3 linked regions of the Chitinophaga caseinilytica genome follow. The protein of the gene in region 1 interacts with the protein of each later gene in a pairwise test. Links are inferred from orthologs where the notes say so. Each region holds a gene or a part of one and is shown in the gene's direction. Other genes may lie near its edges.

The links.
Region 2: the proteins of WJU22_RS04290 (region 1) and WJU22_RS17725 interact in binary tests that used the Escherichia coli proteins (3 or more experiments, as listed by UniProt). The link is inferred for Chitinophaga caseinilytica from one-to-one orthologs.
Region 3: the proteins of WJU22_RS04290 (region 1) and WJU22_RS12100 interact in binary tests that used the Escherichia coli proteins (3 or more experiments, as listed by UniProt). The link is inferred for Chitinophaga caseinilytica from one-to-one orthologs.

The regions. Positions count from the first base shown.
Region 1 is NZ_CP150096.1:1,005,270-1,008,227, reverse strand. Bases 122-2,921 are described here. They hold WJU22_RS04290 (hypothetical protein), read left to right. Parts: upstream 122-1,198; coding sequence 1,199-1,645; downstream 1,646-2,921. Other genes in these bases: WJU22_RS04285 (Gfo/Idh/MocA family oxidoreductase), read right to left, coding at 1,722-2,921; WJU22_RS04295 (META domain-containing protein), read left to right, coding at 702-1,175. Outside these bases: more of WJU22_RS04285, read right to left, coding at 2,922-2,958.
Region 2 is NZ_CP150096.1:4,315,529-4,318,584, forward strand. What follows is about bases 150-3,047. They hold WJU22_RS17725 (polyprenyl synthetase family protein), read left to right. Parts: upstream 150-1,061; coding sequence 1,062-2,033; downstream 2,034-3,047. Other genes in these bases: rnr (ribonuclease R), read left to right, coding at 150-1,060; WJU22_RS17730 (amino acid permease), read left to right, coding at 2,121-3,047. In the rest of the region: more of rnr, read left to right, coding at 1-149; more of WJU22_RS17730, read left to right, coding at 3,048-3,056.
Region 3 is NZ_CP150096.1:2,895,857-2,898,971, forward strand. The notes cover bases 60-3,016. They hold WJU22_RS12100 (dihydrofolate reductase), read left to right. Parts: upstream 60-1,270; coding sequence 1,271-1,762; downstream 1,763-3,016. Other genes in these bases: WJU22_RS12095 (thymidylate synthase), read left to right, coding at 480-1,274; dnaG (DNA primase), read right to left, coding at 1,810-3,016. Outside these bases: more of dnaG, read right to left, coding at 3,017-3,115. UniProt on the Escherichia coli protein: Key enzyme in folate metabolism. Catalyzes an essential reaction for de novo glycine and purine synthesis, and for DNA precursor synthesis.

The DNA.
Region 1 (2,958 bases):
CGTACACGAAGAGGAGGTATTGGTTCCCCTTGAACATGGGCACCACTTTAGCTTCGTAACCGTTGCCGTCGGTGGCGGCTTTCACGATATCACCGTAAGCAGCCTGGAGCTTGGGGTTGCGATCGGCCAGGGTAGTGCCTTTGATGGCTTCTTCCACTTTGGCGGTCACGTCTTCCACACGCACGAGGAACTGAACGGAGAGCCCTTTGGCAGGGATCTCTTCCTGCTTGCTGCGGGCATAAAAGCCGTCGCGCAGGTAGTTATGTTCCACCGAACTGGCAGACGCGATGGCGCCGTAACCACAGTGGTGGTTCGTAAAGATCAGCCCTTCATTGCTCACGATCTCTCCCGTGCAACCTCCACCGAAAATGATAATGGCATCTTTAATGGATGATTTGTTGATGCTGTACAACTGGTCTTTCGACAGCTTCAATCCTTTCTTCACCATGTCGGCATAAGTTTGCGGCCCCAGCAGGTAAGGGAGCCACATGCCCTCGTCCGCTCTTACCAGCTTGACAGACAGCAAAAGCAGCAACAGGAATAGATTTTTCTTCATATGTTAGATTTTGTAAGGGCCCAAACCTACCGATTTTTTTCATAATAGCCCTTACCGGCCATGGAAGTCAACAATTGAAGGTGCCGTGGCGTTAAAATGGCTTGATGATTGATAAGAAAAACAAATACACCATAAAACCACTATCATGAAACAGTTACTGCTTCCCGCCCTTGCCGCCCTGGCCATACTGGCCGCCTGCCAAAGTTCCCAACAGCAATCGGGTACCGATTCCGCCGCCGCGGCAGCCGCCGTTACGACAGATGGGGCGCCCGCATGGCCGCTTTCCGGCACCAAATGGGTGTTGAAGGAAATCGTGAACGGCCCTAAAGACACCAGCAACTGGGGGAAGGAAATTTATATGCAATTCGTGGATTCCTCGTCGCAGGTACGCGGCCATCTCGGCTGCAACGGCTTCGGCGGCAAATTCGTGGCCACGCCCACCGGCGAGCTGGCCGTGTCCGACATCATTTCCACCCAAATGGCCTGTCCGGCCCTGAACGTGGAAAACGCTTTCAGCCAGGCGCTGCAAAACACCAATAAATACACCATCGAAAAGGATATCCTCAGCATTCAGCGCGGAGATTCCGTTTTAGCGACATTTACCGCCGTAAAACAATAATAATCACCTAAAAATCAACGTATATGAAGAAAATACTCATCGCCCTCGGTGCAGCCGCCATCTTTGCGGCCTGCCAGAACAAAACTGCCACTACCGGCGAGGATACTTCCGCCAATGCGAAGATCCACGAAGGGGTAGATTCCATCCAGGAAGGCCTCGAACAGAAAGCGGATACCGCCGGCGCTTGGTTCCAGCGGCAGAAAGATGAAGCATCGGCCTCCATCAAGGAAAAAATGGATTCGCTGGACGTGCGCATCGAAGAGCTGAAAAAAGACGGCAGCGCGAAAAGCAAAAAAGCGCAGGCCAAACTGGAAGCCGCCCGGGCAGACCTCGCCAAAGCGGCGGATGACGTGAAAAACGCCACGGTGGATGCGTGGGACAAAACGAAGGAAGGGCTCGATAAATCGCTGAAGAAAGCCGACAGCGAGTGGCAAGAGTTCAAGCGCGATTTCAAGGAACTGTTCCGTTAGAACAAGTAGCGTATCGTATCTATAAGAAAAAGGGCGCCTCCGGTCGGGGGCGCCCTTACTATTTCGTAAAAACTTCTTACGCACCGAGCGTCCAGCCGTCGCGATAGGTACGCTTCACGAACTGGTTGGCTTCGTCGAAGTTGGTGATCTTCATGTTCGGGCCATCCCACAACAGTTTGATGTAACGGCCGGGATAGTCGAAACCTTTGCCGTCGGCTTTGGGCTTGCGGATATCGTAGCTGCGGATGGCGAGGTTGCCCATGAGGATGGTTTCGGTGAGCGGGCCGGCGATCTCGAAGGGGGCCGACAGTTCTTTCTTACCGTAACCGGCGATGCACGCGTTTACCCACTGTACGTAATGGCCTTCGGGCACGCGGGCGATGGTTTGCTTCACGTTCACTTCCGCATTGCGTTTGGAAGGCAGCAGCGAAGGGTACATACCATAGGTTCCGCACATCATCTTGCCTTTCGTGCCTTCGAAAATGGCGCCGTTGCCGCCGTCGCCCATTCTTTCATTGGGGCCCAGCTCTTCGGGGCGCGCGGGTTGGATGCCGCCGTCCATCCAGTGGAGTTTCAACGGGCCGCGTTTCGTTTCGAAAGTCATGATCACGTGGGAAGACGGGGGGCAGCTTTCCGGGAAATAGCCCTGTTTGAATTCGTCTACATACACGCTGCCAACGCTGGCTTCCGCGGAAACGGGGTAGCCGAGGCCGAGCACGCGGAAAGGAGGTTCCACGATGTGGCAGCCCATGTCTCCGAGCGCGCCGGTACCGTAATCCCACCAGCCGCGCCAGTTGAACGGAACGAGTTTGTCGACGAAGTCTTTTTGCGGGGCGGTGCCCAGCCAGAGGTTCCAGTCGAGGTCGGCCGGTTTGGTGCCGGGCTGTGCAGGCCAGGGAATTCCCTGCGGCCATACGGGGCGGTTGGTCCAGCAATACACGGTATGTACATCGCCGATGAGGTCGGCATTGTACCATTCCATGAGCTGGCGGACGCCGTCGCCGGAGGCGCCCTGGTTGCCCATCTGGGTAACTACTTTATATTTTTTTGCGGCCTGCGTGAGCATGCGCGCTTCGTAGATGTCGTGGGTGAGGGGTTTTTGAACGTATACGTGCTTGCCGAGCTGCATGGCGGCCATGGCTTGCACGGCGTGGTTATGGTCGGGGCTGGAAACGGTTACCGCGTCGATGTTTTTGTGTTCTTTGTCGAGCATTTCGCGGTAATCCCGGTAGTATTTTGCTTTGGGGAAGCGTTTTACGGACCCTGCTGCGCGGCTGTCGTGAACGTCGCACAGTACGACGATGTCTGCCGGG
Region 2 (3,056 bases), 3.3 Mb from region 1 along the record:
GCTATTGAACAAACTTTCCCAGACGCTGCGTGCCGCGCGGTTCAAGGACGGCGCTATTAATTTCTCGAGCCAGGAAGTCCGCTTCCAGCTGGATGAGAACGCCAAGCCCGTGGGCGTGAAGATCAACGAAAGCGACGAATCGCACCAGCTGATCGAGGAACTGATGCTGCTGGCGAACCGTACGGTGGCGGAATACGTGTCCAAACAAAAGGTGAATACCCATCCCGTTCCGTTCCCATACCGGGTCCACGATACGCCGGATGAAGAAAAAATGCACGTTTTTGCCGTATTTGCAGGTAAATTCGGCTATAAATTCGACGCCACGAGCCCCGATACCATCGCTGCATCCTTCAACAAGATGCTGACTCTGGTGAAAGGGAAACCGGAACAGCATGTGCTGGAAACCCTCGGCATCCGTACCATGGCCAAGGCCATTTACACGTCCGACAACATCGGGCACTACGGCCTGGGGTTCCCGTACTACTGCCATTTCACCTCGCCCATCCGCCGCTACCCGGACGTGCTCGTGCACCGCATCCTGGCACAAGTGCTGGCGGGAGACATCAAGCCCGACAAGCAGCTCGAAAAACGCTGCAAACACTCCTCTGACATGGAACGTAAGGCCATGGAAGCGGAAAGGGCCGGCAACAAGTACAAGCAGGTGGAATACATGCAGGATTTCATCGGTGAAACGTTCGAAGGCATCGTGTCGGGCGTGGCGCATTTCGGATTCTGGGTGGAAACCGTTTTTGCGAAGTGCGAAGGCCTGGTCAGCGTGCATGGGCTGCGGGAGGATTACAAGCATTCCGAGACCGATTATGCCCTCATCGGCATGAGAACGGGCAAGCGCATCCGGATCGGCGACAAAGTGACCATCCGCGTGGTATCCGCCAGTTTGGCCAAACGCCAGCTCGATTATGAACTGGTCGAAGAAGGCAGCGATCTGCCGCCGCTCAAGAAAAGTGGGCGGAGCGAACGGCCGGAGCGGAACGACCGGAGCGATAACAGGAAGAAGACAGGCAAGGCGCCGCAACATAAATCAAGGAAGAAAAAGAAGTAAGATGCATTCATTCAAAGAATTATCAGCGAAATTCGAACAGCAGTTCAGTCAAAGACAATTTCCCGAACACCCGGCCAACCTGTACGATCCTGCCCAGTACATCCTGGGGATCGGTGGCAAGCGCATCCGGCCCGTGCTTTGCCTGCTGGGCAACGAGCTCTTTGCCGACCTGGAGCCGGACGCCTTCCATGCCGCCAACGCGGTGGAACTGTTCCACAATTTCACGCTCATTCATGACGATATCATGGACAAGGCGCCCCTGCGCAGGGGGATGCCCACCGTCCACACGAAATACAGCGATTCGGCAGCGATCCTCGCGGGCGACGTGATGCTCATCCACAGCTACGAACATCTCAACAAGATCGCCGGAAAGTACCGCCAGAAGATCGTTTCCGTGTTCAACCGCGCTGCCCGCGAAGTATGCGAAGGGCAGCAGCTGGATATGGATATGGAGCAAACGGCGCCCGAACAGGTGAAATATGAAGACTATGTGAACATGATCGCCCTGAAAACCTCCGTGCTACTGGCCGCCAGTCTCCAGATGGGCGCCATTTGCGGCGGCGGGAGCGAAGGGAACCAGCAGCACCTGTACGAATTCGGCAAAAACGTGGGCATCGCCTTCCAGATCCAGGACGATTACCTCGACGCATTCGGCGACCCGGATAAATTCGGCAAGCAGCAGGGTGGAGACATCCTCGTCAACAAAAAAACCTTCCTGCTCCTCAAAGCCCTCGAGCTATGTAACGGCACCCAACGCCAGAAACTGCACGAGTTGCTGCAAACCAGCCCGGCAGATAAGGTAGCTTCCGTGCTCCAGATCTTCCGCGATTGCCGGGTAGACGCCTGGGCCGAGAAGGAAAAAGAACGTTTCTCCCAGATCGCTTATGAGCACCTCGATGCCATCGCGGTGATCTCCGGCCGGAAGCAGCCCCTGCGCGAACTGGCGGATTTTCTCCTCGTCCGGCAACATTGAGTAAGGATTATTTTTATATTTGGCCGTTATTGACAGTTTTTGGCCGTCAGTAACGGCTTTTTTAATATCAACCCTTAAACGCAACAAATGTCTAACTCGCTTTTCAGGAAAAAATCCCTGACCAGCATTCTCCATGAAGCAAAAGCCGGAGACGGCGACGCGCACATGTCGGGCCTGAAGAAGGTGCTCACCGTACGCGACCTCACGCTGATGGGCGTGGCGGCCGTGATCGGAGCGGGGATCTTCTCCACGATCGGGCAGGCGGCTTTTAATGGAGGACCTGCGGTTATTTTCCTGTTCCTCCTCACCGCCGTTACCTGTGGCTTTACCGCGCTTTGCTACGCCGAGTTTGCTTCCAGGGTGCCCGTGGCCGGGAGCGCCTATACCTATTCGTACGTTACCTTCGGCGAAATGGCCGCCTGGATCATCGGCTGGGCGCTCATCCTCGAATACTCCATCGGCAACATCGTGGTAGCCATTTCCTGGAGCAGTTATTTCAACAACGTTCTTGAAGGGATGGGCATCCATCTCCCCGCGTACCTCACTACCGATTACAATACCGCCAAAGCCGCCGCCGGAGACGCGTGGAACACCGCGCCCTTCATCGGCAACTTGCGCGTCATCCTCAACATTCCCGCTTTCATAATCGTGGTGCTCGTCACCATTCTGGCGTATGTAGGCATCCATGAGAGTAAGAAAAGCGCCAATTTCATGGTGGGCCTCAAGATCGTGATCCTCCTCATAGTGATCGCCATCGGGATGTTCCATATCAATTCCGACAACTGGCAACCCTTCATGCCCAACGGCTTCAACGGCGTGCTGATGGGCGTTTCGGCCGTGTTCTTCGCCTATATCGGGTTCGATGCCATTTCCACCACGGCGGAAGAAAGCGCCAATCCGCAGCGCGACATGCCCCGTGCCATGATCTATTCCCTCATCATCTGCACGATCATTTACGTGGTGGTGACGCTCGTGATCACCGGCATGGTGCATTATTCCGAGTTCCAGCACGTGAGCGACCCG
Region 3 (3,115 bases), 1.9 Mb from region 1 along the record:
GCGGGTTAACGTCGGCTGTTTTCCGGTCCGGATGCTTTTGCATGTTTGATCATTGCGTACCTGCGTCTACAGTGCGCGGGAATTTGCCCGCTTCACGTGATATGGCCTTTCTTCTACATACATCGGTGCTGAAATTGTCTTGCCCCTGGCTCGATCCAGCTGCTTGTTAGGTCCTGTTTTCCATTACATGGTGATGCTCATAATCGGGTTCAGTTCCAAGTGCTGTTTTTCAATTGGTTAAATGTCGGAATCACTGCTAATTTTTCGGTTCGATCTGTTGTAACACGACGGGGCAAGTCGCACCTTCGCAGATTAACGAAATTTATGAAAAACGAGATTTGTTTATGTGGGGGGATTCCGTTATATTATTTCATCCCGCTATTTGTATCGCCCTGCTATCCTGCTTCAGCCACTTATCCACATATGTCAGGAGAAAACTGGCCGGTAATTCTCTATTTACCATTAAGTTTGCAGAAGCTATGCAACAGTACAAAGACCTTCTTCAACATATTCTCGATCACGGGGCCGACAAAACGGACCGTACCGGCACCGGCACCCGGAGCGTATTCGGTTACCAGATGCGGTTCGATCTGCAGGCCGGTTTCCCCATGCTCACCACCAAGAAACTGCACCTCAAATCCATCATTTACGAACTGCTGTGGTTCCTCCAGGGAGATACGAACGTCCGCTACCTCCAGGAGCACGGGGTCAAAATATGGGACGAATGGGCCAACGCGGAAGGGGACCTCGGCCCGGTATACGGTAAACAATGGCGCAGCTGGGAAGGGGCCAACGGTAAAACGTTCGACCAGATCAGCGACGTCATCGCCCAGATCAAAAAGAACCCCGACTCCCGCCGCCTCATCGTAAACGCCTGGAACGTGGCCGATCTGCCGGATATGGCCCTCAGCCCCTGTCATTGCCTGTTCCAGTTCTACGTGGCAGATGGCAGACTGAGCTGCCAGCTCTACCAGCGCAGTGCCGACGTTTTCCTCGGCGTTCCCTTCAACATCGCGTCTTACGCGCTGCTGACGCTCATGATCGCACAGGTTTGCGGCCTCCAGCCGGGTGAGTTCGTGCACAGCTTCGGAGACGTTCACCTGTACAACAACCACTTCGACCAAGCCCGCCTCCAGCTCGAACGCGAACCGTTCCCCCTGCCGGCGATGAAAATCAACCCGGAAGTGAAAGACATTTTCTCCTTCAAATTTGAAGACTTCACCCTGGAAAATTACCAGTCGCACCCTCACATCAAAGCCCCGGTAGCCGTATGATTTCCGTAATAGTAGCCGCTTCTGAGAATAACGTCATCGGTATCAACAACCAGCTTCCCTGGAAACTGCCCGACGATTTCAAGTTCTTCAAAAATACCACCTACGGTTTCCCGGTCATCATGGGCCGTAAAACCTTCGAATCCCTGGGCGGCGCCACCCTCAAAGGCCGCCACAACATCGTCATCACCCGGCAAACCGATTACGCGCCCAGCGGGGTTTCCGTCGTGCATTCCCTGGCAGACGCCCTCGAGCTGGCGGACCAGGACGATGTGAAAGAATATTTCGTGATCGGCGGGATGGAAATCATCAACCAGGCCTGGCCCCAGATCCAGCGCATCTACCTCACCCGCGTCCACACCACCGTGGAGGGCGACGCGTATTTCCCCGACATCAACCCGATGGAATGGAAGCGCGTCCACGCGCAGGAACACCCGGCCGACGAAAAGCATGCCTACGCCTTCACGTTCGAAACCTGGGAACGGAAATAATTCCTTAAAAAATAATGGGAAAGTGCAGCCGGAAAAGGCTGCATTTTTTATTTGAAGATCACCGTGCCCACCGTTTCCGTCAGTTCCTTCATGATCTGCTTGAGATGTTTGTCCATCTCCAGGCAGCGGATCTGCGCCTCGAAATCGGTCGCCGTCTGCATTTCCTGCTGGTTTTCTGCGATCAATTTCTGGATTTTGCGGATGATGAGGTAATTGGTGGTGCTCACGGTATCGCGCCGGAAAGCATCGTCGCCATACACGGTCTTGATCTCGAAACGCTCTCTCCAGGCGGCGCTCAGCTCGGCTTCCTTGTCTTCGAGGATGATGGCCACGTTGCGCGCCACGTCATTGTCCGGGTGGTAGAGGAAGAGTTTTTTATCGGGAATGGAGCCCTGGTCGTAGTGCTCCTTGTATTCCCGCAGGATGCGTTTCACGATTTCGTTTTCCGACAGCGATTCGAAATCGTAGGGGAGGTGGAAGATATAATCCGCCACGGTGGTCTGCTGTTCGTCGTCGAACAGTTTATCGCCGAACCGCAGCAGGATCTTGATGAGCTCGCGCTCCTGGCGTTCGGAGGTATTGAAAATGTTTTCGGTAGACGCGGCCGGCGCTTCCGCTCCGTCGGGGAAGTACTCGGGGTACATTTCGGCCAGGGACGGACCGTCGTCCGGTGGCGGCGCATCGAACCCGCCTTTTTTCTTGTTGCTGTTCTGTTCGTTGAGCGCCTGTTTGGAAAGGCGTTCGCGGATGAATTTGTTGACCAGGTCTACCAGCCTTTCTTCGTCGATCTTCAGCAACTGGCTGCACTGGCGGATGTAGTCCTGCTGGCGGGTGAAATCCTCGACTTTATCGATCCGCGCGATGGTTTCCGCGATCTCGTTCACGAGTTGCGATTTGCGCGTGGTATCGTTGCCCGCTTCCTTCATGGAAACGTGCAGTTTGAAGAGGACGAAATCCTGTTTGTTATCCGCTATGAACTGCCGGAAACCTTCCGCGCCGATCTTCCGGACGTAGCTGTCGGGGTCTTCGTTATCGGGGATAAGGGCAAGCTTCACGTTCAGGCCTTCTTCGATGGCCATGTCCAGCCCGCGGAGGGCGGCTTTCACACCGGCATTGTCGCCATCGTACAGGATGGTGAGGTTGTTGGTGTATTTCTTGATGAGCCGCAGCTGGTCGGTGGTGAGCGATGTGCCGGAAGAGGCTACCACGTTTTCGATACCGGCCTGGTGCAGGGAGATGACGTCGGTATAGCCTTCTACCAGCAGGCATTCATCGAGTTTGTCGATGGCGTGCCGGGCGAAGTAGGTGCCGTACAGCACCTTGCTTTTGACGTAAATATCGTTTTCCGGGGAG